4 regions of the Planctobacterium sp. AWH2_060 genome follow, and region 4 is predicted to be linked to each of the others. Evidence: predicted binding sites of a transcription regulator. Region 4 holds the regulator's gene; each other region holds the start of a gene.
The links. The regulator sigma-54, encoded in region 4, starts transcription at its own class of promoters, with help from an activator protein. The targets are predictions, from matches to a motif close to GTTGGCACGNNNNTNGNNT.
Positions count from the first base shown of each region.

Region 1 (5,694 bases), 230 kb from region 4:
AAAGCGAAAGATATCAAAGAGTATTTTCACTTTTATCCCTGGGGCCAATGTCCTGAACACTTAAGAGCTGAACTGGCCAATTACTACAAAATGGCCAACGACCTGGCCAAAGAACTATTGAGCTGGGTTGAGCAATACTCACCCGAGGATGTTGCCGCTAAATATCACCAGCCGCTATCCAGCATGATTGATGGCAGCGAACAAACGCTATTGCGCGTGTTGCACTATCCGCCGATTCAGGGTGACGAAGAGCCCGATGCGATTCGCGCGGCCGCCCACGAAGACATTAACCTGTTAACTATTCTGCCTTCGGCAAACGAACCGGGCCTGCAAGTTAAGGCCAAAGACGGTAGTTGGATGGATGTGCCCTGTGACTTTGGTACGCTGATCGTTAACATCGGAGACATGTTGCAGGAGGCTTCAGGTCATTACTACCCGTCCACCAGTCACAGAGTAGTTAACCCTGAGGGTCAGGATCAGTCTCGTTCCAGAATATCACTGCCTCTGTTCTTGCATCCTAAACCAGAAGTAGTGCTTTCTGACCGCTATACAGCCGATAGCTACCTGAAAGAACGCCTCAGAGAGTTAGGTGTAATCTAAGGCATTTTTCTGAATTGCGGCAAAAGTAATTTTACGCATTAATAAGAAAGTTTGAATTGGCGAATAAGCTTTGCTTTATTCGCCATTTTTTTGCCTGTTTGTTATGTTCTCAACGATACCCAAATGGAACATAACATGAAGAAAACACTCGCATTACTTGCATTATTGGCAACTGCCAATGCCATGGCCGATAAACCCAAACTGGTGCTGCAAATCACCGTAGATCAGTTAAGGGGAGACTTGTTATTCCGCTATCAGGATAATTTCCTAAGCAGTGAAAATGAAAAGGGATTCAAGCGCTTTTTAGACGACGGCACCCTGTTCACCAACGCACACTATCGTCACGCGGCAACGCTTACCGCAGTAGGTCACGCCACCCTAGCCACAGGTGCTATTCCATCTCAGCACGGATTAATTGGTAACAACTGGTTTGATGTGGCTTCGCAATCCGATATGTATTGTGTCGCCGACAAGAGCACACTGCTATTAAATGGCGAAGGCCACAGTGCCTCCCCAAAGAACCTGATGGCTTCTACCTTTTCTGATGAGTTGCACTTTGCCACCAATGGCAAGGCCAAAATCTATTCGGTATCGGTGAAAGATCGCGGTGCAGTGCTTACCGGTGGTCACTTCGGCAAGTCTTTCTGGATGGATAAAAATACCGGTAACTTTGTCACCAGTTCCTATTATTACGACACGCTACCGCAGTGGACGGCCAGTTTTAACAGTTCCGGCATGAAGGATCACTACCTGGGTAAACAGTGGGATCTGTCTAAGCCAGAGGCGTTATACGTCAATTCCGCAGCCAACCAGCTGTTCCAGATCCCGCCAAAAGGATTTAACCGGGGCTTCCCTCATCAATTGCCAGACATAGCAGATAAAAACTACTACAAGGCGCTTAATTACACTCCTTATGCCGACGAGTTAACCGCCAATTTCGCCAAACACATCGCAGTGCAAGAACAACTGGGTAAAGATGATATTACCGACTTTCTGGCCATCAGTTTTTCTTTAAACGATTACATTGGCCACAACTATGGGCCCTACAGCCGCGAAGCAGAAGATGGCTTGTATTTGCTAGATAAAACCCTGGCGGATTTATTTAACTTTCTGGATAAAGAGATTGGCCTTGAGCATGTACTGGTGGCCTTCTCAGCAGATCACGGTGTTGACGCCATTCCCGAATACAAAAAATCATTGGGATTCTCAGGTTTGCGCGGTGATGTCTCCAATAAATTCAAAGCCTATGTAAAGAACTACGCAGAAGACAACAAGATCGAAGGTGAATTGCTTTCTTTCGTCAGATTGCCAAACATCTATTTAAATCACGACACCATTAATGCAGCAAAACTGGACCTAAATAAGGTATTGCAAGACTTTAGCAAAGAACTGCAAACCTACGATGAAATTGCTGCGGTTTACAACAATATTGAACTGGCCAAGGGAACGCCTAAAAATGACCCCATATCACAAAAGGTCAGCAACAACTTTGTGCAACAGCGCTCTGGTGATTTAATTGTGGTGCAGAACACTTCCACCATGACCGGAAGTTATTCTGCAGCAACTCACGGCTCGCCCTATAAATATGACACCCATGTTCCGGTTTACTTTACTGGCTGGAAAGTCCCCGCGCAGCGCGTCACCCGTTTGGCGTCTCCGGAAGACCTGGCAGTGACTTTGTCAGCAACCCTGGATATCGGTTACCCGGACAAATCCACTGGTAATGTGCTACCTGAAATAGCAGATTTGCAATAATCTGAGCGATAGTTTCAACGGCCAGGCGCTCTCCTGGCCTTTTTCATTCTCAGGTATATTCCAGCAACTTGCACAAGACAAACAGTCAACACTATACTTTCAGGCAGTACTTTCTGACCGAGACATTTTTTGCTGAAGTTATTTACCTATAGTCTGGCTCTGCTTCCCCTGTTGGGACATGCCCAACAAACTGCCCCCAGTTCAGCGACATGCCCTCAACAATGGTTTGATATTCAGCTTCCACCGGGCAGCAAAACATGTCGAATTTTTGGCGTCAAAAAACCATCAACTCTGAGTTTTTACATTAATTCACCCACCCAATCCGTGGCAGAATCCTTAAAGGTGCAACTCAATACAGAGCAAATGACTGAGCAAGGAAAGTATCTGACAATTCACAGCGCAGACAAGCAATATCGCGCCTACATCTTTGCGGACGGGGCCGGGACACAGGTGAACCTGATTTATAATTAAGACGCATTGCATCGTCTCTAATAATTTCTTCAATGGCTTGCTAACTCTGGCACTGACCTTGCTTTCAGAGGTACCAGAAAAGCGTATTTCAGTTAGCAGGAGAAAATATGGAACTCGCAATCGTTTTATTTATGTTACTTATCGTTGTGACGGTGGGAGCTATCAAATTAAATGACGGTGGCCTCGCCTTTCCATTTACCCGAAAAACCAATTTATTTACCCCGGTTGAGCGCCAGTTTCTGGATCTGTTAGAAGCTTCTGTGGGTGATAAATACCGCATTATTTGTCGGGTTCGCCTGGTGGACATCCTGGCGGTACGTCCCAAAACCGAAAAGAAAACCCTGCGCACAGCAATGCAACGCGCCGCAGGACATCATCTGGACTTTGTGCTTTGTGACAAAGAAGACCTGTCGCCGGTAATTGCCGTTGACCTGGTTCATCAGAAGAACAAGAAAGATGGCTACAAGACTCAGCGTGACTGGTTCTTAAGTGGTGCGCTTGACGCTGCACGTATTCCTCATTTGCGCATTAAAGTAAAAGGCGGTTACAAACCTGCAGACATTCGCGCTTGCATTAATGCCAAGCTGGCCCCTATTAAATATAAAGAGCCGAAAAAGCCGCTGGTAGCCGGAACAAATAACCCAGATCGCAAAGCCACCTTTACGCGTCCTATTGCGGCCTGATTGCACAATTACTTCATCGACCTCTGGTCACCCCTTAATTGCCAGACTTTGTCTGGCATTTTTTTATTTACGACTGTTTTTTAGGTGAGCCTGTCGTTAAACTGTCTGACCATGGTGGTTGCATTTGGCGACAGCGTCGGAATAAATTCCGACCTACGGGTGGCTGAATTAAGCATCGGCGTCGGAATAAATTCCGACCTACAGATATGATTGACGTGTCGGAATGCGTTCCGACCAACAGGCAGGATTTATAAATAACTATGAAAATTGGTATTTTAGGCGCAATGGATCAGGAAATTGCACTGTTAAAACAACACATGCAATTAAAAGAAACCTTCCATTTTGCACACCTTGAATATTACGTCGGCACCATCAATGATGTCGAAGTGGTACTGGTAAAATGCGGCATCGGTAAAGTCGCTGCATCGGTTTCCACTACAGTTATGATAGACAAATTTGCACCGGACTTTGTGGTCAACACTGGCTCTGCCGGTGGCTTTGACACCCAGCTCGATATTGGCGATGTGGTTATTGCTACCGGGGTACAACACCACGACGTTGACGTAACCCACTTCGGTTATAAGCGGGGTCAGGTTTACGGCATGCCAGATATCTATCCTTGTGATGTCAGAATGGTGGACGCAGCCGTAAACGCTGCCAACAATATTACCTGTACTAAAATCAAAAGAGGTTTGGTTTGTACTGGCGATTCATTTATTGGCTGTGACGATGCAGTTACTCGACTCAGAAGTTTGTTCCCGGATATGTCTGCTGTAGAAATGGAAGGTGCAGCGATTGGGCAAACCTGTTTTATGCTGGATACACCATTTTTAGTGATTCGTTCACTTTCAGATATCGCAGGCAAAGAATCTTCAATATCCTTTTCTGAATATCTTGAACAAGCCGGGAAAAACTCAGCAGAACTGGTTATGGCCATGATTCAGGAGTTGGCGAGATATCAAGGTTAAGGGCCTAAATGGAACTGTTTTCCGAATTAAATCCCGCGCTGCTCAGTGCGGGCATTTTGGTTGTGGCATTGCTGGCGGAAGCCAATATTCGCTGGAGCGACAAAAGTCACCCACTGACTTTCCTGAAAATTTTCGCTCGCGCTTTAGGTAAAAAAGCCGCCAACAATCAACGGGCCGCAGGACAACAACGGATCGCCGGACTTATGGCTATCTTTGTGTTGTTAACGCCGCTGGCAATTCTTATTTTTGCTATTCAATGGTTTGCCGAATACGACTGGTTCTTTGAGGCTTTCTACCTGTTTCTCGCGCTTCGATTTAGCGCCAGTAACTTAAAAACCCGACAAATCATTCAGCAATTGCGTCAGGACAAAAGAGCACTGGCCAGAAACACCTTATCCGGCATAGTGTTAAGAGAAACCAGTAACCTGTCTAAAGTTGGCATTATAAAAGCCAGCATGGAAACCCGCATTCTGCGATTCCATTACCAATATTTAACGGTTATTTTCTGGTATCTGATTGGTGGCGGCATAACCGCCCTGCTCTATCGCTGTTTGTATGAAATGAGTCAGGAGTGGAATCTCAAGCTCAAAGTCTACACACACTTTGGAAAACCAGCGGCCTGGTCAATGTTTATCATGCAGTGGCTTCCAGTGCGGATTTCCACGCTGTTTTTCAGTATTACCCTAGGCTTGTCCGGCTCTTTCGCCGCAGTAAAACGTCTGGGTTCGCAGGTATCCAGCCACAGTTTGATTCTGGCTGTATTTGCTGGTGCATTAAAGTGTGAATTAGGTGGACCAGCTTATTATGGTATTAAAAAGATTAGACTACCTAAATGTGGCACAGATACCTTACCTGGGTTGGAAGATGCCAGAAAACTGGGTATACTTCTGGCGCAATATTTGTTGCTGTTAATCATGTTAATCGCGCTGATTTACGTTGCCCTTATACTCAGATATCCTTCCACCTCTTGAACTGGAGGTAATGGTGTCTGGAAAAATTACTTTCTGGAACTAACAAACCCCAAATGAACAATAAAAAATACCACATTACCGCTTTAGGTAACGCTTTAGTTGACTTGGAATTTCGAGTTGACGAAGAAATTTTCGATTCCCAAGATATCGAAAAAGGTGTGATGACACTTATCGACAAAGAACGCCACTTAGAATTATATACTCAGCTCGAAAGCAATTATCAATTGGAAAAGAAAGCGTGTGGTG
Region 1 is NZ_JBSWTG010000001.1:4,733,125-4,738,818, reverse strand. Features, by position in the region: gene ACXAD8_RS20395 (isopenicillin N synthase family dioxygenase) at 1-600, shown strand, start outside; gene ACXAD8_RS20390 (alkaline phosphatase family protein) at 736-2,355, shown strand; gene ACXAD8_RS20385 (hypothetical protein) at 2,485-2,826, shown strand; gene ACXAD8_RS20380 (DUF2726 domain-containing protein) at 2,934-3,509, shown strand; gene ACXAD8_RS20375 (5'-methylthioadenosine/adenosylhomocysteine nucleosidase) at 3,770-4,477, shown strand; gene ACXAD8_RS20370 (cobalamin biosynthesis protein CobD/CbiB) at 4,486-5,448, shown strand; gene ACXAD8_RS20365 (adenosine kinase) at 5,502-5,694, shown strand, end outside.
Region 1: the regulator sigma-54 is predicted to act here: its motif matches at 2,872-2,890, upstream of ACXAD8_RS20380 (DUF2726 domain-containing protein).

Region 2 (5,694 bases), 3.4 Mb from region 4:
TGACCTGCATTGGCAGCGCCATTAATAGTGCGTTTTTCTAAGGCGCGCACTGAAGTATATTTCCAGTCTTCAGTTTTACGACCCGGCCAGCTCTTTTCTTGCAATAACGCCAGTGCGCCCTGGCGTTTTGCCATTAGCCAGTCATTGACTGAATGACTTTTTTCAATCGCGTTGGCTAACCATGCACTCATGCCGTTTCCTCTTCGGCTTGACGGTCATATGTTTCCAACCAGGCGTAACCTTCGGCTTCTAATTCGTGAGCTAAAGAGGCATCGCCACTTTTAACTATCTTGCCGTCCGACAATACGTGTACAAAATCCGGCTTGATGTAATCCAGCAAACGCTGGTAATGGGTAACAACGATGAAACTACGCTGCTCATCACGCTGACTGTTCACCCCTTCAGCTACCACTTTTAACGCATCAATATCCAGACCAGAATCGGACTCATCCAGGATGCACAGCTTAGGTTGCAACAGCAGCATCTGCATGATTTCGTTACGCTTTTTCTCACCGCCAGAAAAGCCTTCATTAACGCCGCGTTTCAGGAAATCCAGAGGCAGATTCACCTGCTTACAGGCTGCTTTGGCAGCTTTTAAGAAGTCAGCAGAACTCAGCGCTTCTTCACCGCGTTCTTCGCGAATGGCATCAACCGCGGCTTTCATAAATTCCAGATTACTGACACCGGGGATTTCCACCGGATATTGGAAGGCCAGGAACAATCCAGCGCGAGCGCGCTCTTCAATTTCCAGCTCCAGCAAATCTTCACCGTTTAAAGCTGCTTCACCACCGGTTACTTCATAACCATCACGGCCGGTCAATACATAACCCAAAGTACTTTTACCGGCGCCGTTGGGGCCCATAATGGCATGCACTTCGCCGGGCTTTACCTCAAGACTCAAGCCCTTCAGGATTTCTTTATCTTCAACTTTTGCTTTTAAATTGCTGATCTTTAACATTAATTCTTTACCTTGCTTGCCTCGTCAGGATTAACCCACCGAACCTTCTAAACTGATTTCTAATAACTTACCGGCCTCTACTGCGAACTCCATAGGTAGCTCTTTAAAGACCTCTTTACAAAAGCCATTAACGATCATAGATACGGCTTTTTCGGCATCCAATCCACGTTGCTGACACAAAAACATTTGCTCATCACTAACCTTCGATGTGGTGGCTTCGTGTTCCACAATGGCGCTGGGGTTACTGCTTTCTACATAAGGGAAAGTGTGAGCGCCACATTGGTCTCCAATCAGCAAGGAATCACACTGAGTAAAGTTTCGGGCTTTTTTGGCACTCTTGTGCATTTGCACCAGACCGCGGTAACTGTTGTTACTCTGCGCTGCTGAAATGCCTTTTGAGATAATGGTGGATTTAGTGTTTTCACCGATGTGAATCATCTTAGTGCCCGTGTCGGCTTGTTGTTTGCCTCGAGTCAAGGCCACAGAATAAAATTCACCGATACTGTTGTCACCCTTCAATATACAACTCGGATATTTCCAGGTGATGGCAGAACCGGTTTCTACCTGTGTCCAGGAGATTTTGGCGTTAGTGTGGCAAATACCGCGTTTAGTTACGAAGTTATAGATACCGCCCTTGCCTTCTGCATCGCCTGGGTACCAGTTCTGTACTGTGGAATATTTGATTTCAGCGTCATCTAATGCAACCAACTCAACGACAGCAGCATGCAACTGATTCTCATCGCGTTGTGGTGCTGTACAGCCTTCCAGATAACTGACATAACTGCCTTCATCAGCAACAATCAGTGTGCGCTCAAATTGTCCTGTATTTTGCTCGTTAATTCTGAAATAAGTGGATAGCTCCATCGGGCAGCGTGTGCCTTTGGGAATATAAACAAAAGAGCCATCGGTAAAAACGGCGCAATTTAGCGCGGCAAAATAGTTGTCGTGTTGTGGTACAACGCGGCCCAGATATTTCTTCACCAGTTCAGGGTATTTGTGCACCGCTTCTGAAATGGGGCAAAAGATAACACCGGCTTCTTCCAACTTTTCACGATAAGTAGTAACGACCGACACTGAATCGAATACGGCATCAACCGCGACGCCTGCTAACATTTCCTGCTCGTGTAGTGGAATACCCAGTTTTTCGTAGGTAGCCAACAGCTCTGGATCAACTTCGTCCAGTGACTTGGGCTTATCCGCCATACTCTTAGGCGCAGAATAATAGGAAATATTCTGGTAATCGATTTTTGGGTAATGTAAATGCGCCCACTCAGGCTCTTCCATTTTCTGCCAGATTCTAAAGGCCTTAAGGCGCCAATCTAACATCCACTCAGGTTCACCTTTAATTGCTGAAATACGACGAATAACGTCTTCATCCAGTCCAGGGGCAAATGTTTCCGACTCAATCGCCGAAACGAAACCCGCTTCATACTCTTTTCTTAACGCGTCTTCTATTTGTTCAGACATACCATCATCTTTAATTTTGCTGACCAAAATACCTTCTTCGAACGCACTCCGAAGAATAACAAGGCATCTGTCCTATTAATGGCGGCAATGGTAAATTACCTGAGTAATTTACTCAAGTATTTCACCCCAATCATCAGCAACAGATTAGCGATTTAACGCAACCTTTTGTTTATTCCTTATATCGCTTATGTATTTCGCACCAATCTGTAGCAAAAAATTGCACCATTAGCTTAGGGTTCTTTGATAATGCTCACCATTTTGGTGCATCGAAGATTTCTCGACAATGTGTATTTTCCACTATCATTATCCCCTAGCCCCTAAGTTTTATAGGTTCAAAGTTAAATAACAGATCATCCATGCGATGGCATGGATGTTGAAACCATTCGCAATGCAACAACCTATTTAAATCAGGAGTATTTGCTATCAAAGCCACATTTTTGAATGACTTTTTAGCAACTCATCAATTGCCAAACGCTTTTGCCGAGACGGTGTCCCGGTACTTTTTGCCCCTGGCAGAAAAAATTGCAGAAGCTCAGACGCTACACAATGGCACTTTTTATTTAGCCATAAACGGTTGCCAGGGCTCTGGGAAATCCACTCTGAGTGCATTTTTAGGGGAATGGTTTACGGCTAATGGAATGAAAGTCGCGGTGCTTTCCCTCGATGACTTTTATCACGACCGCAAAACCAGACGTGAATTGGCAGAACGTATTTCACCACTGCTGGCAACCCGTGGCGTCCCAGGTACACACGATAACGAATTAATGGCAAAAACACTGACTGCTTTAAAAGCGCCAGGTAGTGTGCCTGTACCTAGATTTAATAAAGCAACAGATAACCCCTATCCCAGCAGTGACTGGCCAAAAATAAATGGCCCGGTGGATCTGGTTATCATGGAAGGTTGGTGTTGGGGTGTCAGCCCACAATCTCAGTTGCAACTGCGCTACCCGGTCAACGCGCTGGAAGCAGAACAAGATGCCAACCGAATTTGGCGCAACTGGGTAAATCAGCAAATAACCGAACATTATCAACCACTCTATTCCCTGATGGATTTTTGGGTGATGTTAAAGGCGCCGGGTTTTGACAACGTCTTCCAATGGCGACTGGAGCAGGAACAAAAATTATCCGCTACGATTAAGGGCACAAATAACAATCGTCTGATGAATGAAGCTGAGGTTTTGCAGTTTATTCAATTCTATCAGCGCCTCACCGAAGAGTGTTTGAGATCATTACCGCAAAGCTGTGACGTGGTATTGGAACTGGATAATCTGCGCAACATTCAAGGCACGATTGGTTTATAACATTTTAGTTTGGAGTACAGTGCATGTCCGTAGCTACCTATCTCATTTTTACTGATCTCGATGGCACCTTGCTGGATCATGACAACTATAGCTTCGCGGCAGCGTCTGACACGCTCAACAAGTTGAAAGCGGCTGGTCACTTTGTGATCCCCAACAGCAGTAAAACCTTTGCTGAAATCAAAGCCTTTACAGAAGCTGCGGCATTGCAGACCCCTTTTATTTTTGAAAATGGGGCTGCGGTTGCAATCCCCAAAGACTTTTTCCCCTGGCAACCACCTGAGACCATTGAAAAAGATGACATGTGGATAAAGTCATTTACTCATGAAAGACAGCATTGGTTGACATTAATTCAACAACACGGACAGCACTTTTACGGTATGTTTAAAGGCTTCTCGCAGATGAGTGTGTCTGAGGTTGTGGCGCTGACAGGACTAACACCAGAAGCTGCACAAATGGCCATGCAGCGTCAATACGGCGAGCCGCTTCATTGGTCAGGTGATGAATACGCCAAACGAGAGTTTTTACATAGCATGCAGGCCGCAGGCGCCACAGTATTAACCGGTGGCCGCTTTACCCATATTTGTGGCGACACAGATAAGGGCAAAGCTCAGCAATGGCTGACTCAAATGTTCTCGCAAGAATGTGAAGAACAACAATTCACCAGCATCGCTTTGGGCGACAGCCAAAATGATAGCGCCATGCTGGAAGCTGCTGATATTGCTGTGCAGATAAAATCGGCACACCACCCTTTTCCAATAATAAAAAAATCAAAACATCTTTACAAAAGTACCCTCTGTGGGCCAGATGGCTGGTCCGAATGCCTCGAAAAAATCGTCTTCAATCAGGAGTAAATACCCATGGCAGACTTTTACCAAAATGGTGTCATTACGACGCTACACAATCTGGCCGACCGCAGTGCAGAGGATCTCGAAGCTGAACTAAAAACTTTTAGCCAGGCTCGTCCTATGGGCTTGTTGTTACCTTCTTTGTTTTCCGAACTCGAAGGCGAGGCACTACCCAATATTATCGAAGATATCAGCAAGGTAGACTATTTATCACAAGTGGTTATTGGCCTGGACAGAGCTGACGAAGCGCAATATCGCCACGCCCTGGATTTCTTCAAAAAACTACCTCAACACCACAGAGTTTTGTGGAACGATGGCCCTCGTCTGAAAGCGATTGATGCCAAATTACAAGCCCTGGAATTAGCCCCCACTGAATTGGGCAAGGGACGTAATGTCTGGTATTGCATGGGTTACATTCTGGCTACCAAAAAAGCCGAATCTATCGGTTTACACGATTGTGACATCCTCACTTATGACAGAGGATTACTAGCACGTCTGCTTTATCCCGTGGCCAACCCCAGATTTAATTACGAATTCAGTAAAGGCTATTACGCTCGTGTCGCTGACGGCAAGATTAACGGTCGGGTTTCGCGCTTGTTGGTTACCCCTTTGATCCGAGCGCTACAGCGTGTTTGTGGTCACAATGAATATCTGGAATATATGGACAGTTTTCGTTATCCATTAGCCGGTGAATTCTCATTCCGTCGCGATGTCTTAAATGATTTACGCATTCCCAGTGATTGGGGATTGGAGATTGGCACCCTGTCGGAAATGCATCGCAATTATTCCCATAACCGGATTTGCCAGGTGGATATTGCTAAAACTTACGATCATAAACATCAGGATTTGTCGCTGGATAATCAACAAGCGGGACTGTCTAAAATGTCTATTGATATCGCCAAAGCACTATTCAGAAAACTGGCCACTCAGGGTGAAAAATTTGATGCCGGCACCTTCCGTTCGCTGAAAGCCACCTATTATCGAATTGCCCTTGATTTTGTGGAAACTTTCAACAACGATGCCATTATGAATGGCCTAAAATTTGATATTCACACTGAAGAAAATGCTGTGGAGATGTTTGCGCAAAACATCATGACGGCAGGTCAGCATTTTCTGGAAAATC
Region 2 is NZ_JBSWTG010000001.1:1,085,547-1,091,240, forward strand. Features, by position in the region: gene sufD (Fe-S cluster assembly protein SufD) at 1-191, opposite strand, end outside; gene sufC (Fe-S cluster assembly ATPase SufC) at 188-958, opposite strand; gene sufB (Fe-S cluster assembly protein SufB) at 989-2,425, opposite strand; gene ACXAD8_RS04765 (kinase) at 2,863-3,726, shown strand; gene ACXAD8_RS04770 (HAD-IIB family hydrolase) at 3,750-4,577, shown strand; gene ACXAD8_RS04775 (glycosyltransferase family protein) at 4,584-5,694, shown strand, end outside.
Region 2: the regulator sigma-54 is predicted to act here: its motif matches at 2,786-2,804, upstream of ACXAD8_RS04765 (kinase).

Region 3 (5,694 bases), 500 kb from region 4:
CAATTACCAACTGTTCGCCTGGGTTTAAGCCTTGTTTGATAATGCGCAATCCGGCTTCCGTTGTACCACCCAGGGTGACATAGCGTTTTTCCGCTTTGCTTTCACCACTAACGATGTAGACATATTTTTTGTTTTGTTCCGACATTACCCACTTGTCTTCGATAGTGATGGCGTCATAGGGAGGTAAGGGGGACAATCTCAAGCGGCCAAACATGCCCGGTTGCAGCAAGTTGTCGGGGTTATCAAACACGGCGCGCACTTCGATAGTTCCGGTGGCAAAATCCAGTGAATTTGAGGTGAAATCCATAGTGCCATCGTGAGCAAAACTGTCTTCGTCCTGTAATTTCACGAATACCGGCCAGGCGTCTTCACGCTTGATGGCATCGGGGTGAGCGATTTGACGGCGAATGTAGTTGAGAACAGTGGTTTCACTGGCTGAGAAATAAAAGTGAATGGGGTTAGTGGTCACAATCGTGGTTAGTGGCTCACCGCTGGCATTACCACCCACAACCAGATTGCCCTCGTTGACATAGGTACGATCAATGCGGCCAGTAATAGGCGCAGTTACCGAGGCAAATTCTAAATTCAGACGTGCCTGATCATAATTAGCCTGTGCCACCTGTAATTGCTGCAAGCGCTCGTCCAGTTGTTCCTGAGAAATGGAATTGTTTTTTACCAGGTTTTGGCCGCGGTCCAATTCTTTTTGAGCTAATTTAAGTTGCGCTTCAGCACTGTCCAGAGCTATTTGAAATGGGCGTTTATCCAGTTCGTACAGTACCTGACCTTTCTCAATTAGCTGACCATCATTAAAGGTGACAGATTCAATAAAGCCACTGACTCTGGCTTTTACCTCAACGCGCTTGGCAGCCTGAAAACGACCCGTGAACTCATCCCATTCTGTGACATTTTCGGTTGCAAGATTTAACACCTTAACCGGCATTGCCTGCGGTGCTTGTTGTTGCTGCGCCGCTTCCTGTTGCTGACAGGCCGACAGACCTAACGTCATTAAAAACAGAATCGCTGGTGTGGCGATCCCTTTTACTGTTCTTGCGAAAGCCATAATAAAATCCTCTCTGTAATGGCGTGATGTCTGGTTGTTGGTGGCATTATTGCCCGCTCAGATTACTGTTTGATATCAGGGTGGTGGCATTGCTATGGAGATGCTCAATACGCTCCATCATGGTGCCAAAGTAGGGGTTCCAGGTTAAACGAGCGTGAACTCTGCCTTCGTGTTCGTGGCCCCAGGCCGCAAACCAGATATCACTACCGGATTCGCAGGTTGCTGTTTCTTTGCTGTTTAAGCCGTTGTTACACATACGCTTGCTGCCAGACAAACCATAATATGGATTGCAGGGGGCAAACAGTACACTCATGTGTGAACCGGAACTGATGTTGAACATGGGTAAGTGCATAGACTTACTCCGGATATTGTTTTCAGAAAAAACCTGTTCCCCAAACCATAGCAGTTCACTGGCAGAGTGGTTAAAACTGCGGCTAAAAATATCTTTAATGGCTTGCGCGTTAATAACACTGTCTGCTTCACTGATGGTGACAAAGGTGGGGATGGTTACTGGCTTTTCTTCCAGAAGTTGGCGAACTATATCCGCACTTTTCGCATAGGCCGCTGCCCCGTGCAGTGGACCACCGGAGTAGCGGGCCAGATTAATATCATCGGAGCGCCAGCTAACAGGTAAAACACTGGCCAGCAGTGGCGTTAGTGGTTCAAAGCGAACCGCTTTAGATTCAAATCCCGGCGAAAACAATAACAGTCCGGCGATATCCTGCTGCTGCAATGCGTGAATGGTGACTAAATTAGCGCCTGTTGAGTAGCCTCCCAGCCACACTTGTGAGTAATCTTGTTTTAACAAATTTGCGTAGTGATCCACTATCTGTTGCCAGTCTTCATAACGCGACAGCTTCATATCTTGTGGCTTGGAGCCATGACCGGGCAGCAACAGGGTTTGCACATAAAATCCCTGCTTTACCAGTGAGCGACTGATATCCACAAAAGAAAACGGCGAATCACTGAGGCCGTGTACTAATAAAATGGCCTTGTCTGTGGCCTGTTCCGGGGATTGTTGAAAGGGCATATTCATGGCCAGTTCCAGTGCCCGGTCATCACTGAGAAAGCGACGCTCACTGATTAAATAGTTTTCTGTTTCTTCCAGGTATAAATCGAAATCTGGCTGCAGATAATTGTAATATTGATCTGAAAGATGCAACGGCAGGCGATGATGGGTACTACTACACCCCAGAGTCAGCACCAGAACACTGAAAAACAAGATAATGTTTAAGCGCATGAGCAGAATCCCATAACCAATAAAAAGTAAACGACACGGTGTAGTTTACTTTGTGATTGGAAAAAGTAAACTAATTAGTGTAAATTTTGTTGGGTATCGTTTCATTGCAGTGCAAAACAGGTGGCAGTTATTTTATGGTTGAAGAGAAGAAGACGCGTTCTGAGTTAAAGCGTGAAGCCATAGTCAGTGCGGCAAAGCGGGCTTTTCAGCGGGATGGCGTGCAAGGCACCAGTATGGACAAAATTGCGGAAGAAGCGCAGGTGTCGAAACGCACGGTGTACAATCATTTCAAAGCCAAAGAAAACCTGGTGATGCACATTCTGTCCTCTATGTGGAAAAATTCCATGGTGGACAGCGACGACAATTATCAATCCGATCAGCCGCTTGAGCCGCAACTGGTGGCGTTAATAAAATCTGAAATCGATGTTATTGCCTCGGAAGAATATCTGAATCTGACAAGGGTGGCATTTGGTCACTTTATGTATTCGCCGGAAGATCTGAGACAGGAATCTGCTGTATTCAGGGATTATGAAACGGTATTACAGCGCTGGTTAAAAAGAGCCTTGCAGGATAAGCGTCTCAAGCCCCTGGATATTGAAAAGGCTAACACGCAAATTCACAGTTTGGTGAAGGGCAGTTGTTTCTGGCCACAGCTCATGTGTGCTGAAGCTCCGCCAACAGAAGCCGAAAAACGGGATATTGCTGAATCGACCGCTGCGATGTTTCTGGCCTATTATCAGTCCGACGCCTGATACGCCAAATATACATCAGAGTCCGCTATGTAAATTGTTAATTACAAGGACAGCCACAGATAAATCTTACCGATAAGGCTGTGAAATTTTTACAGAGTGGCGCAATTCTCATTTATCCGCTTTTTAGATATCGCTAGTTAAATCATAAGCTTATAGCTTCCTTCCGATCTGGCACAGTCTTCGCTCCTGTTAAATCAAGCAACTAAAAGGAGTAAATTATGGAAATTTTTGAAACCATTCGCCGGGATCACGAAAAACAGCGTTTGCTGATGAAAATATTGGTCAGCACATCGGGTGACTCCAAGCCGCGCAGAGAGTATTACGCTGAGCTTAAGCAGGAGTTGCAGGCTCATGCGGCGGCTGAAGAGCGTCATTTTTACAAGAAACTGATGAACTCTGATCGAACGCTGGAGCAGTCTCGGCACGGCATTCATGAACATCATGAGATTGATAACCTGATTGAAGTGTTGGACGATACCGACATGAGTTCCCCGGCCTGGCTGCACTATATGAAGCAGTTGCAAGACAAGGTACTGCATCACCTTGAGGAAGAGGAAAAAGAAGTGTTCCAGCAGGCGGGACATGTGTTATCCGGAAAAGAAAAACTGGATTTGGCTGAGGATTTTGTCGAAGAAAAAGAAGAGCAACTGCACTAAATGTCAGGGACATTCTTGTCCCTGAGCGTTTTCCCTCCTGAGGATTTACATTACAATCAGTCTCTAATGGAATAGAGGCTCTTCATGCAAAACCAGTTAATCACCATCGGCTTACAAAATCCCAAATCTGCCAGCAATGTTGCTTCCATATTAAGGGCGGCAGGCTGTTATGGCGCAAGCTCTGTGTTTTACACCGGCAACCGCTATCGCTACGCCAAAGAATTCAATGCCGATACCCAAAACATACATCAAAAAATTCCCACTGTTGGTGTCGAAGATTTGATTGCCATGACCCCAAAAGGAGCACGACGGGTGGTAGTGGAGTTGGTGGAAGGCGCAATTCCGTTACCGGATTATCAACATCCGCACAACGCTTTTTACCTGTTTGGTCCCGAAGATGGTTCGGTGGCACCGGAAGTGTTGGCCCAGTGCGATGACGTTATTTACATTCCTACCCACGGTAGTATGAACCTCGCAGCTACCGTCAATGTGGTGATGTACGACAGACTGGCGAAGTCAGATTTTGATCGCAGTCTCGATTTTGTGAGACGCAGCAGGGATAACAATAATCGGTTAAAGGCCTGATATTTACATGGACAAATTTACATGGACACCCATCGTAATTTTACGCTGTTAACCGTACGTAATTTGTAAGCGTCCGGTGAATTACACCTGCTAATTGAGTTTCTGCCCCGGTAATCTGTTGCCATCAGCGGCGTTTTTCAAGGTAGTTGTCGCCTAAGCCGTTAAGCTGCTTCTTTTTTGCTCTCCGGATTGAGTTCCACAACATCGATCTGATCCCAGTTGCGGGTGTCGCCAGACCACCGGTTAGGATTTGTGCCCTTTGCTTTTGCATATAGATTTGCACGCTTCGCTAGTATCATTTTATCCTCACCATTGTGTCGTTGTTCCGGCGTGACGAATTTGATCCGACTATGGCGATGCTCAGTGTTGTACCATTGAACAAACTCTTTTACCCAAAGCCTCGCTTCTTCCAGTGTTTTAAAGCCTTCACTTGGCCATCGACGACAGTACTTTACTGTGCGAAACAAGGATTCAGAGTAGGGATTGTCATTACTGACACCCGGGCGACTACGTGAGCCAATGACTCCCATGTCGATCATCTTTGCCTGCATCGTCAGGCTCTTCATCGGGCTGCCGTTGTCAGAGTGCAATATAATATCTTCATTAACACACTTCTCTGACCACAGTGTGCGCTCAAGGAGGCGAGCTGCATACTCACCAGATTCACTGTCATGCACTTCCCACCCAACCACTTTGCGACTGAAGATATCCATAATCATGTAGAGATAGAAAAATCGACCAATTACCGTGGACGGACAATAGGAAATATCCCATGTCCAGACCTCGCAGGGCGCTTTAGCTTTAAACCCGTCTGGCTTTATCATACTCCCTTTAGGTTTCGCCTTGCCTCTGTGTTTCAGCTGATTATTCGCTTTCAGAACCCGGTAAAAGCTGGATTCCGAAGCCAGATAAGTCCCTTCATCAGCCAATATGGGGACTATCTGGCATGGCGATAAACTGGCAAACCGCTCCTGATTACAGGTGTCTAAAATTGCCTCCTGTTCCGCTTCAGTCAATTTATTTGCTGGCAGCGGTCTGCTCGCCTCAGGTCTTTTGTCTGCACTTATACCGCCTGCTTCTTGCCATCGTTGCAGTGTGCGAAGAGATAATCCAATTACCTCACAGGCTTTGATTTTTCTGACTCCAGCCATAACGGCTTCGTCAACCAATGATACATAATATTGCCTATCCGGGAGTGTGGTTAACTGTCCTCGTCTTCCCCCCAGTAGGCATTTAACTTTTTTCTCAGCACCAACAAAGCCGCAGTTTCAGCTAAAGCAGCATCCTTACGTTTGAGTTCCTTCTCCAACTCCTTAATGCGCTTTTTGTCGCTTTTGCGCTCCTGCGCCTGTTGTTTACGCTGCTGAGCTTCTGTCTGATTACCTGAGATACAGCTCTGTT
Region 3 is NZ_JBSWTG010000001.1:3,999,244-4,004,937, forward strand. Features, by position in the region: gene ACXAD8_RS17090 (efflux RND transporter periplasmic adaptor subunit) at 1-1,060, opposite strand, end outside; gene ACXAD8_RS17095 (alpha/beta hydrolase) at 1,107-2,300, opposite strand; gene ACXAD8_RS17100 (TetR/AcrR family transcriptional regulator) at 2,405-3,052, shown strand; gene ACXAD8_RS17105 (hemerythrin domain-containing protein) at 3,271-3,708, shown strand; gene ACXAD8_RS17110 (RNA methyltransferase) at 3,793-4,293, shown strand; one part of gene ACXAD8_RS17115 (IS3 family transposase) at 4,455-5,524, opposite strand; one part of gene ACXAD8_RS17115 (IS3 family transposase) at 5,524-5,694, opposite strand, start outside.
Region 3: the regulator sigma-54 is predicted to act here: its motif matches at 3,220-3,238, upstream of ACXAD8_RS17105 (hemerythrin domain-containing protein).

Region 4 (5,694 bases):
TTGAGCAAAATGTCCTTATCAAAAGCCTTAATCAGGATGATTTTGTACAAACTATCGAAACCAGCTTTGTCGAAATTGATTTGCTCAACAAGACCGCCAAATCAAATAATCCCGTCACCATAACAGGTCCGGATTTTGTGATAGAAAGCAACGGGTTAACTGTCAATCTGCTGACCCGAAAATTGGAACTAAAAGACCATGTTAAAACGATTTATCAACAACCTGTTGCCCATTAGCAGCCTGTGCGTGCTGCTTTCATTTCCGGTTTGGGCAGGCAAAGACGACTTTAAACTTCCGATTGAGGTTGATTCAAAGTCTCAGTTCGTGGATGGTAAGCGCAAAACTTCGGTATTTAAAGAAGACGTTCATGTGCGTCAGGGCACCCTGTCTATCAATGCCGACGAAGTGAGAGTGTCCGCTGAAGCGGGCAAAGGCAAAGAAATTTTTATTGCCTTGGGCAAGCCTGCTGTGTATTCGCAAACCATGGATGATGGCAGTAAGATCACTGCCAAAGCCGAAGAAATCCGCTACGTGGTCGAGTTTCGCACCTTAGAGCTAAATGGTGCTGCAGAACTTTATCAGGACACCAGTATGGTGAAAGGTGAAAAGATCAGCTTTAATTTAGAGAAAGAACAATTGATCGCAGGTAGTAACGAAGCCGATGGAAGAGTGACTACCGTTTTTCAGACCGACGATAAAAATTAACGCGCAACCCAACAAGGAAAACCATTTCAGTGCCCACGTTATACGCGAATAATCTGGCAAAATCCTATAAAAGTCGTCAGGTAGTGCGCGATGTCAGCATCGAAGTCAGCACCGGCCAGATAGTCGGCTTGCTCGGTCCTAACGGCGCAGGTAAAACCACCACCTTTTATATGATTGTGGGTCTCGTACCTTTAGACAAGGGCGAGATTTTCATCGACCAGCATCAGCTAACCCTACAACCCATGCACGTTCGCGCTCGACACGGCATTGGCTACCTGCCACAGGAATCTTCAATATTCAGAAAACTCAGTGTTTTTCAAAACCTGATGGCTATTTTGCAAATGCGCAAAGAACTGGACAATGAGCAACGGGAAGAGCTGGCAGACGAATTGCTGGATGAGTTTAATTTAAATCACATTCGACATAATTTAGGAATGAGTCTGTCCGGTGGTGAGCGGCGCAGAGTAGAAATTGCCCGCGCTTTGGCAGCCAATCCACAATTTATTTTGTTGGATGAACCCTTCGCAGGCGTTGACCCAATTTCTGTTAATGATATAAAGAAGATCATTCATCATTTGCGAGACAGAGGAATTGGGGTATTGATCACTGACCACAATGTAAGAGAAACTCTGGACGTATGTGAACAGGCCTATATTGTCAGTCATGGTCAGGTAATCGCAGAAGGCGAACCAGAAACAGTTTTAGCAAATCAGCAAGTAAGAGATGTATACCTGGGTGAGCAATTCAGGCTATAGTAACACTAACAATAATCTATTGATTGGGGCACAATTACCCTGAGCACTGGAGTCGGAAACTACCATTTTTAATGAAGCCGTCTTTACAACTAAAATTTAGCCAACAGCTAACAATGACCCCTCAATTGCAGCAAGCTATTCGCCTGCTGCAACTGTCGACGCTCGACCTGCAACAAGAAATTCAGGACGCGCTGGACGCAAACCCTCTGCTGGAAGTGGATGAAAATACCGAATCCAGTAGCGATGAAGGGCTAGAGTTATTAAAAGAGCCTAAATCAGCAGAATTGAATGGCGCCGACAGCGACAACGAATTCAGTGGTTCCGATGGCATGGACTCCAGCGATGCTCTGGAGAAAAACGACTTACCAGACGAGCTTCCCATAGACAGCACCTGGGACGAATATTACAGCGCCTCTTCAGCGCCCGCTTCATCAGGCGGAGTGGGTCCGGATGACGACCAGGTATATCAGGGCGAAACCAGCGAATCCATTCAGGACCATTTGCTGTGGCAATTGCATTTAACCCCTTTCAGTGAAACCGACGAAGCCATCGCGCTTGCGATCATCGATTCTATCGACGAATCCGGCTATCTGAGGATGTCGGTAGAAGAAATTCTCGAAAGCCTCAACGACGAAGAAATTGAACTGGACGAAGTAGAATGTGTCAGAAAACGCATTCAGCACTTCGATCCTCTGGGCTCAGGCTCACTGACTCCGCAAGAATGTTTGCTGGTTCAGTTAGGACAATACCCCAATGACACCCCCTGGTTGAAGGAAGCAAAATCACTGTTGTGCGACTTTTCCGATCTGCTGATGGCAAAGGATTTTCGCACCCTGATCAGAAAATCAAAACTGCGCGAAGAGCAGTTAAAAGAAGTGCTAAAACTGCTGCAAACCTTGAATCCTCATCCAGGTGCCACATTAAACAATAAAGAGCCAGATTATGTCATTCCTGATGTATCAGTGATGAAGAAATCCGGTCGCTGGATTGTGGAACTCAACCCCGATGCCGTGCCTAAGCTGAATATTAATCAGCAGTACGCGGCCATGAGTCGGGGCAGCAAAAACAGTGCTGATGGACAGTTTATTCGCTCACACATGCAGGAAGCCAAGTGGTTTATCAAAAGCATTGAAAGCCGCAACGAAACCTTGCTAAAAGTTGCCAATTGTATTGTGCAGCAACAACACGGTTTCTTTGAGCATGGTCCGGAAATGATGAAACCCATGGTACTCAACGACGTCGCTGAAATGGTAGATATGCACGAGTCCACAATTTCCCGTGTGACCACTCAAAAGTACATGCATACGCCACGGGGTATTTTTGAGCTTAAATACTTCTTTTCCAGTCATGTGGCCACGGAAAATGGTGGTGAGTGTTCCTCCACGGCCATCCGGGCATTGATTAAGAAATTGGTGGCAGCTGAGAATCAAGCCAAGCCACTGAGTGATAGCAAAATTGCGCAATTGTTAGCCGACCAAGGCATTATGGTAGCCCGGCGAACCATTGCAAAATACCGGGAATCACTCTCGATTCCTCCATCTAACCAACGTAAGAGTCTGTTATAGACTTCCCTACAGAAGGACGACCAATTATGCAAATAAACTTATCAGGTCATCACGTCGAAATCACCGATTCTCTTCGCGATTATGTCGATACAAAATTCACAAAGCTGGAACGACATTTTGATCACATAAACAATGTATATGTCATCTTAAACGTTGAAAAACTCAATCAAAAAGCTGAAGCAACTTTACACCTTGACGGTGGCGAGGTTTTTGCCACCTCTGAACACAGAGACATGTACGCCGCCATCGACTCCCTCATCGACAAGCTCGACAGGCAGGTAATCAAGCATAAAGAAAAGCTCAAGAGCCATTAAGGGAGTTTAATAAGGGATGGAAATCAAAGACATCCTTTCTCAGGACTGCACGCGCTGTGCAGTCCCCATCACCAGCAAAAAACGCGCATTGCAAATCATCAGCTTAGTCGCCAGCGAAAAACTCAGCGAACTGACCGAAGAAGATGTGCTGAACAGTCTGCTTTGTCGCGAAAAGATGGGCAGCACCGGCATCGGCAATGGCATTGCTATCCCCCACGGTCGGGTTGAAGGTCTGAGTAGTCCTTTGGCTATTGTACTCACCTGCTCGCCTGGTATAGAATTTGACGCAATCGACAATCAACCTGTTGATATATTTTTTGCGATTTTGGTACCCGTTGAGCAAACCGAGGGGCACTTGCAAACTCTCGCCCGTATAGCTCAAAAACTCAGTGACAAAGAGGTCACCAAAGTAATTCGCAATTGCCATTCAGACAACGCATTATATGAAGCACTGGTATGAAACTAATTGTGATCAGCGGACGGTCCGGCTCAGGAAAGTCTGTGGTATTGAGGGCACTGGAAGATCTTGGTTATTATTGTGTAGATAACCTTCCGGTTAGCATGTTACCAACACTGACCCACGCGGTTGTCAGTGAATACGACCAGATTGCCGTCAGTATCGACGTGCGAAACTTGCCTAAAGATCCCGAGCAGCTCACTGAAAATCTCGATTTTCTGCCCAATAAAACGGATCTCACCATCATCTACCTGGATGCCAGTGATGATATTCTGGTGAAACGCTACAGCGAAACCCGTCGTCTGCATCCGTTGTCTAAAAACAATATTTCCCTGGCAGATGCCATCGTTAAGGAACGAGAGTTATTGGTTCCGATCTACGAAAGAGCAGACCTGCATATTGATACCGATAAACTGTCGATTCATCAATTGGCCGAGCTGGTGCGGGAACGAATTTTAGGTAAGAAGTCCTCACGCCTGGTGCTGGTATTTGAGTCCTTTGGCTTTAAAAATGGTATTCCGAAAGACGCAGACTATGTTTTTGATGTTCGCTTTTTACCCAACCCACACTGGATACCAGAACTCAAACCCTATTCAGGAAAAGACGCGCCGGTAGCACAGTACCTGACAGCACAGCCCATAGTAAATAAAGTGGTTGGACAGTTCCAAAACCTGATAGAAACCTGGCTACCCCACCTTGAAAGAAACAACCGCAGTTATGTTACTGTCGCCATAGGCTGTACCGGTGGTCAGCACCGCTCAGTGTTTATTGCCGAAACGCTGGCCAACTATTTTTCAGTTTCCCACCCTGACGTACAAATCAGACACCGAGATCTGGACGAGTGAATAAAGCAGAACGAACGCTAACCATCACCAATAAATTAGGTCTTCACGCCAGAGCCGCCACCGAATTGGTGAAGCTGGCCGCATCATTTTCCGCGACCATTATGCTGCATAAAGATGGCAAAAGTGCCTCTGCCGACAGCGTATTGGGATTGATGATGTTGGAAGGCTCACAAAACAAACAAGTGAAAGTCATTTGTGAAGGCGCTGATGCTGAACCAGCATTAGAAGCCGTATCAGCTCTGTTTTCCGCCCGCTTTAACGAAGCTGAGTAGTGTTTCACAATATTTAAACCTGGATTGTGATTTGTTTCATTAGTAGATATCCAGCAGCCACTTATTGCTATAAACTATAATAAACGAACAATACCAATGACCTGAGTATACAGAACGCTAATCTGTATAGGACCGTCAGGTTGTTAATGGAAATCAGTTCATCGTATAAATAAGGAGTGTCGATTAGTGCCGGGAACACCTTACCTAAATCTGCAAACTAACGATTTAGCCGGGATCGGTACAGCTTTCTACACCCTTATCACAGCTCTCAATTGCGCATCTAAGTTTCCATTTATCCAGCCAGCTCACTTTCACAGGGCAACCATTAAGCTGACTCTTATCTTCAAAGGAGCGTGCTAATGGAACAAAACAAACTGGAACAGGAATATGTAACCACGCAACTGGATGCCATTAACGATGCCCTCAGTAATGGCTTGTTTGTGCACGTACGCAAAATGCTGCACAGCATTCCCCCGGCGGATGTGGCACTACTGCTTGAATCCACCCCGGTGCGCAATCGTTCGCTGCTGTGGAAACTCATCGACACCGACTATCACGGCGACGTTTTAGAAGAACTGTCTGAAGATGTGCGTAATGGCATCATGCGGGAAATGGTGCCCGAAAAGCTTGCCGATGCACTGGAAGACATGGACACCGACGACCTTGCAGAAATGCTGCATGGTCTGCCAGACAGAATGGTTCAGGATGTCCTTGAGTCGATGGACAGCATGGACAGAGCCCGTGCTGAGCAAGCTTTGTCTTATGGTGAAGGTACTGCGGG
Region 4 is NZ_JBSWTG010000001.1:4,503,741-4,509,434, reverse strand. Features, by position in the region: gene lptC (LPS export ABC transporter periplasmic protein LptC) at 1-236, shown strand, start outside; gene lptA (lipopolysaccharide transport periplasmic protein LptA) at 199-705, shown strand; gene lptB (LPS export ABC transporter ATP-binding protein) at 735-1,460, shown strand; gene ACXAD8_RS19375 (RNA polymerase factor sigma-54) at 1,532-3,025, shown strand; gene hpf (ribosome hibernation promoting factor) at 3,052-3,339, shown strand; gene ptsN (PTS IIA-like nitrogen regulatory protein PtsN) at 3,356-3,799, shown strand; gene rapZ (RNase adapter RapZ) at 3,796-4,641, shown strand; gene ACXAD8_RS19355 (HPr family phosphocarrier protein) at 4,638-4,913, shown strand; gene mgtE (magnesium transporter) at 5,273-5,694, shown strand, end outside.